DNA from 2 places in the Novosphingobium anseongense genome. Region 1 is predicted to be linked to the other one. Evidence: predicted binding sites of a transcription regulator. Region 1 holds the regulator's gene; the other holds the start of a gene.

Region 1 (3,204 bases):
CAAGGCAGAAACCCAGCGCGTGGCAGTGGCCTCGGGCCGGATTCGCATGTCGTCCCAAGCGCTCGCAGCGATCCGCCAGGGCGAAGTGCCCAAGGGCGACGTCATCGCCGCGGCGCGTATTGCGGGGATCATGGCGGCGAAGAAGACCGGCGAACTGATCCCGCTCTGTCACCCGCTGGCGCTCGATGCCGTGACGCTCGACTTCGCTTTCGAGGATGACGGTGTCCGTGCCACCGCCACGGCCTCGCTGACGGCCAAGACCGGCGTGGAAATGGAAGCCCTGACAGCGACTTCGATCGCACTCCTCACGATCTACGACATGGCCAAGGCGATCGACAAAGGCATGATCATCGACCAGGTTCGCCTGATCGAGAAGCGCGGCGGCAAGTCGGGCGACTGGCGGGCAGCCGACCTGTGAAGCCACCGCCGCTGCCGCTCGAGGAAGCCCAGGCGCGCCTGCTCGCGCTGGCGACGCCGTTGCCGATCGAGCGCGTCGACGTCGACAGTGCGTTGGGCCGCTATCTCGCCGAACCCGTCGGCGCCCGGCGTACCCATCCGGCGACCGATCTCTCGGCGATGGACGGCTATGCCGTAGCTGCCGGCGACATGGCCGGCCCCTGGCAGGTGATCGGCGAAAGCGCCGCGGGCCATCCGTTCGCGGGCGAAGTCCGCCGCGGCGGCGCCGCGCGCATCTCGACCGGCGCGGTGATGCCCGCCGGCGCGAGCGCGGTGATCCTCCAGGAGGACATTGCGCGCGAAGGCGACCGCATCACCTTGACCGGTGAAGCACCCATCCCGGCGGACAAGCACATCCGCCGCAGCGGGCTCGATTTCGCGCTCGGCACAGAGGTACTGACCGCGGGCCTGCATATCGGCCCGGCCCAGGCGGCGCTCGCGATTTCCGCTGGGCATAGCCATGTCGCCGTGCGCCGTCGGCCGCGCATCGTCGTGCTCGACAGCGGCGACGAGCTCGCGGTCGACCTCGAAAGCTGCGCGCCGCACCAGGTTCCGGCCAGCAACGGCGTCATGCTATCGGCGATGGCGCGCGCGCTGTCATGCGACGTCGAGCGTGTGGGCCCAGTACCCGATTCGATGGAGGCCATGGCGGAAGCGCTCGACCGCGCGGCCGAGGCCGACGTCGTCGTCACCAGCGGCGGCGCTTCGGTCGGCGATCACGACCTCGTTCGCCCGGCCCTGCTCGCCTGGGGTGCCGAACTCGACTTCTGGCGCGTCGCGATCAAGCCGGGCAAGCCGATCCTCGTCGCTACCCGGGGCAAGCAGATCATCCTCGGACTACCCGGCAATCCGGTGTCGAGCCACGTCACCGCCTATTTGTTCCTGCTACCGCTGCTGCGCGCGCTGCTCGGCGCTGCCCAGCCGTTGCCGCGGCGGATTCGCACCCGTTTGGCAGCCCCCATGCGTGCCGGCGGAGCGCGGCGCGAATTCCTGCGCGCGGTGTGGGATGGCGAAAGCGTGACACCGCAGGCGATCCAGGACAGCGGTGCGATAGCCCCGCTCGCCGCCAGTAACGCACTGATCGACCGCGCCGCTCATGAACCCGCTGGAGAGACTGGCGACACGGTCACGGCCTACTTGCTGGAGAATGGCGGAATTGCTTGACGGCACTCGAATCGTTTCTTAATTGTTCCGCATTCGTTCACTGAACTTCCGCCTATTTGAGCTTCAAGGGGAGACTGCAGGATGCTGACGCGCAAGCAGCACGAGTTGATCCGCTTCATCCAGACCCGCCTCGAAGAGAGCGGCGTTTCCCCCTCGTTCGAGGAAATGAAGGAAGCGCTCGATCTCAAGTCGAAGTCGGGCGTGCACCGGCTGATCTCGGCGCTCGAGGAGCGCGGCTTCATCCGCCGCCTGCCCAACCGTGCCCGCGCGCTCGAAGTGCTCAAGCAGCCCGAGGACGTGACGACCGCCAAGACCACGACCCGCGCCGCAGCCAACAGCAACTCCGCGCTGACCGCACTCAAGCCCGCGGCCCCGGCGCCGCGGCCCGAGCCGGCGAACGACGTCATCGAGATCCCGCTCCACGGCCGCATCGCTGCAGGCGTGCCGATCGAGGCGCTCGAAGGCCAGTCGATGCTGCCCGTTCCTGCCGCGCTGCTCGGCCCCGGCGAGCACTATGCGCTCGAGGTCTCGGGCGACTCGATGATCGAGGCAGGCATTCTCGACGGCGACTTCGCGCTGATCCGCCGCACCAATTCCGCGCGCGACGGCGAGATCGTGGTGGCGCTGATCCACGGCGAGGAAGCGACGCTCAAGTACCTTCATCATGAGAAGGGCCTGGTCCGTCTCGATCCGGCGAACTCGGCCTACGAGCCGCAGATCTATCGCGATGGCGAAGTCGAGGTTCAGGGCAAGCTGGCGGGACTGCTGCGGCGGTATCACTGATGGGGAACGGCGGCCTGCCGCCGCCTCATCGATAATTCTCGAAGCACCCTTCTCCAGGCACTCTATCCGATCGTCACCCGTGCGAAGGCAGGGGGCCATCTAAGGGCGCCTCGACGCACCCTCCGTTTCAGGACGGGAGCTTGGCTGGGTCCCTACATTTTCAGGGGCGACAAGGATTGCAGGCAAAGCTTTGGCGGCTTGAGTTTCGCCACGCCCGCTTGCGGGCCGGACCCACGGCCGATCTTCCGGCTTGCGCCACCAGCCGTGCTCGCCCTGCGTTTCGACGACCGTGGTCACGCGCCGCTCCGCCAGATCGATCGCCAGTCCACCGGTCCGCTCCAGCGTCCGTCGGTCGGCCTTGAGCCAGGCCGGACGGCAGCTGCGCGGCAGCCAGCGGTCGGAAATTACGATATCGACGCGGTCGCAGGCGGCCACCAGTTGCCGCTCGGCCACCCGGTCACGCCCGCGGCCGATCAGCAGATGCCATTCGCGCCCGGCCCGCGGCAGCGTGACCGCGCAGAAGTCGCGATTGCAGCGCGCGCCCGGCCATTGCTCGAGCAGCCGCAGTTCGCCGTCCATGCCCGAGAGTTCGGTGAGGTTGTCGCGAACGAATTCGCTCTTCTGTTCGCGCAGGACCAGCAGCCCGCCGCCGTCCACTCCCGTGATGCCGACATGACGCCCGTCGCCCGAGACCAGAATGTCGGGCGGGCGCAGGAAAGCGAGTGACACTGTCGCGACCAGCACCGGTGCCAACCCCCACAGCCGCAGGTGCCCGCGCCACAGCGCCAGCCAGAGCCCGCC
Region 2 (3,204 bases), on a different contig from region 1:
AAATCACGGAGATCATTGTTGAGACATATCATCTGGAGACTTCCTCTTCGTGAACAGCGAGAGATGCGACGGTCACTGTAATGAGCGCCAACGACTCGTCTGCACCTGTGTCACTCAGCGCCAACATTTTAGACATTCAGCGCTCCAAAGCGGCTCCCTGAAACCTGCCGATCATTCATATTACCGGTGCGGTGGTGGGAGCGACTTGCTTTGGGACAAACCCGTCGTTCGCGAGCACGATCTCGAAAGTCAGCTAAAGAGAAAATCGGACGATCACGAGAGGTCCGCTTCGGCGCCAATACAAGCAAGCGCAGCAAGCAGGATGGCTGACCAACCACGACACCGGCAGCCTGCCAAGGCGTTGCCGTCACCCGTCGATCTTTCTAAGTTCTTGCGACGAGTGCTGCGGCGACTCTGCTCACCGGCCGTCATAGTTTTTCACATGACTGCCGGGCATTCCGGGAACGAGAGAACATGAGCCAATCGACGATGTACGATCCCAAATTCGACGCCGGCTTGTGGCTCTCCTCGGTGGTCGACAATTCCGGCGATGCCATCCTCAGCAAGACCCTCGACGGCATTATCACCAGCTGGAATGCCGGAGCGGAGAGACTGTTCGGTTTCACCGCGAACGAGGCGATCGGCCAACCCATCACGCTGATCATCCCCGAAGACCGGCTCCATGAGGAAGCGGACATCATCAGCAAGCTGCGGGCCGGCGAACGCATCGACCGGTTCGAGACGGTGCGCCGCCGCAGTGATGGCGCGTCCGTGCATATCGAAGTCACCATCTCGCCGGTGCGCAACGCCGCGGGCGCGATCATCGGGCGTCAAAGATCGCGCGCGATATCGGCGAGCGTCTGTGTCATGCCGAGGACCAGCGGCTGCTGGTCCGCGAGATGCATCACCGCATCAAGAACCTGCTGTCTATCGTGCAGGGCCTCGTCAGCGTCGGCCGGCGACGGGCCGAAGACGTCGATGACTTCGCCGACGACCTGAGCAGCCGGATTACGGCGCTCGGCGCCGCACAGCAACTCGTCCTTGGGCTTCCGGGCGAAGAGCAGCCCGGTGCGGCGCTGAGCGAGGTCATCGGTGCGGTACTGGAGCCCTATCGCGACGACGGTCAGGTCACCGTCGCGCAGTGCGACGCACCTGTGGGCGCGCGTGCTTCGACCTCACTCGCGCTGCTACTGCACGAACTCGCCACCAACGCCGTGAAATATGGTGCTCTCTCCAATCCCGACGGTCGGCTCGTGGTCGACATCTCTACAATGGAAGCGAACGTCACCATCGCGTGGCGCGAACGCGGTGGAAGCGAAGACAATGGCGATCGGGGGTTCGGGACAGAGCTGATGCGCGCGGCGCTGCATGGGCTCGGTGGTACGATCGAACAGGCGTGGCAGGACGGCGAACGGGTCGTGACGATCTGCCTCGCGCGCGACCAGCTCACCAACTGACCACCGCAGTCAGTCGAGCCCGAGCTTCGCCTTGAGCGCGTCGATGCGCTTTGATGCCTCGGCCTTGCTGAGATCGGCAGGCGGCGGCGCTTCGCCCGCCTCCTCGCACAGCGTCGTCAGATAGGAGCCCTGCGCCCCGGTCATCGGATCATCGCCGGACACCCAGTCTTCGGGATTCTTTTCGGTGTTCGAGCCGGGATGCTCGTCGAGCTTGGGATTGTGCAGCTGTTTGGTCATGGCGATCTCATGTTCCTATATTGTTCCTCTTCAGAACGGAGACATGAACCGTCGGTTCCCGTACCGGCATCCGCGACGAAGCGAGGAAGCAAATTTGCGGGTTGGTCGTTCTCGCAGAATGCGGGGGCGAGTGTTCAGGAGACCAGCGATGCCGCAGGGCGACAAGTCGAGCTACACGGACAAGCAGAAGCGCAAGGCCGAGCATATCGAGGAAGGCTATGAGGACCGCGGTGTCGGCAAGAAGGAAGCCGAACGCCGTGCGTGGGCGACGGTGAACAAGGAATCCGGTGGCGGCAACAAATCCGGATCGGGCCGCGGCAAGCCCGAGAACCACAGCGCGTCGCGCAAGGGTGGTGGCAAGATCGGTTCGTCCCAGAGCCACGAGAAAAGGTCGGCCGCCGCAAAGAAAGGCTGGGAAACCCGCCGCAGGCAAGCGCGCGGCTAGACCTTCGCGATCGCCCTAGTCGTCAGCCTTCAGGCCGGCATACCAGTCGGCATAGGGACCGGTGCGCGCCATGTGGCGGTTGAGATCTGGCGCACCGTCGCTCCACCAGACCGGACCACGCTCGCCCAAGGCGCGTTTCGCCACGTCGACATCGGCGTGGGCTGCATCCTCGGTCGCCATGTCGCCGGCCCTTCTGGCCTGCGCGACCGCGCGCCGGGCCGCCATCAGTTGCCGGACCAGCCGCTCGCGCTTGTCCGGTTCGAGCGTGGGATTAGACATGCGCCAAAGCCGACCGCGCACGACGAAATATCGTCCATCAGGCGTGACGGGATGGTGTCCGGCCTTGGCCGGCGATGATCGTTCGTTCGCGATGCTAACTTCCACCAATGCTCTCGCGAAACCCTCTCCGCATCGACGGCGTTCCTCAACCGGACAGGAGTGACGGTGATGACCGCGAAGACTTTCAAACCCAATCTGAGGATGGCGTCAGCGGCCCGGCGCGGCCTGCGCCTGCGCGAGAAGTTCAACCGGGGCGGCACGCAGGTCGGTGTCGATCGCGCGCACCAACTCGCCGAGCAGCGGGACCTGAGCGAAGCGGATGTGAAGTCGATGCACAGCTTCTTCGCGCGCCATGCGGTCGACAAGGACACGAAAACGCACAAGTGGAACTCCGACGGTGATCCGTCCGCCGGCTTCATCGCCTGGCTGCTGTGGGGCGGCGATGCCGGCAAGCGCTGGGCGGACGCCAAGGCCCGCAGTCTCGAAACGTCCAGCCGATAATCGCAGGAGAGATGGCATGAAGCTTTATTATTCACCGGGCGCGTGCAGCCTCGCCGACCATATCGCGCTCATCGAGAGCGGCCTGGCGTTCGAGACAGAGCAGGTCGATCTGAAGTCCAAGACCACGGCAAGCAGCAAGGACTATACGACCATCAATCCCAAGGGCTATGTACCCGCGCTCGCGCTCGATGACAGCGGCGTTCTCACCGAGAATATCGCGATCCTGAGCTATATCGCCGACAAGGCGGGCAAGCTGATGCCGATAGGCGACCTTGGCCGCTTTCG

What was found. Region 1 encodes LexA, which represses DNA repair genes until DNA is damaged. Its sites were predicted from a motif close to GTTCCNCNCTTGTTCT; they were not measured.
Region 2: a site for LexA is predicted at 1,706-1,721, ahead of WG901_RS23270 (DUF3072 domain-containing protein). Genes of this name have one in related genera too.

The regions. Positions count from the first base shown of each region.
Region 1 covers NZ_JBBHJZ010000001.1:1,070,807-1,074,010, forward strand. Annotated here, with positions in the region: gene moaC (cyclic pyranopterin monophosphate synthase MoaC) at 1-418, shown strand, start outside; gene WG901_RS05185 (molybdopterin molybdotransferase MoeA) at 415-1,620, shown strand; gene lexA (transcriptional repressor LexA) at 1,702-2,403, shown strand; gene WG901_RS05195 (ComEC/Rec2 family competence protein) at 2,503-3,204, opposite strand, start outside.
Region 2 covers NZ_JBBHJZ010000010.1:628-3,831, forward strand. Annotated here, with positions in the region: gene WG901_RS23255 (hypothetical protein) at 1-16, opposite strand, end outside; gene WG901_RS23260 (PAS domain-containing protein) at 475-999, shown strand; gene WG901_RS23265 (sensor histidine kinase) at 900-1,457, shown strand; gene WG901_RS23270 (DUF3072 domain-containing protein) at 1,467-1,694, opposite strand; gene WG901_RS23275 (plasmid stabilization protein) at 1,843-2,139, shown strand; gene WG901_RS23280 (hypothetical protein) at 2,155-2,418, opposite strand; gene WG901_RS23285 (hypothetical protein) at 2,587-2,919, shown strand; gene gstA (glutathione transferase GstA) at 2,936-3,204, shown strand, end outside.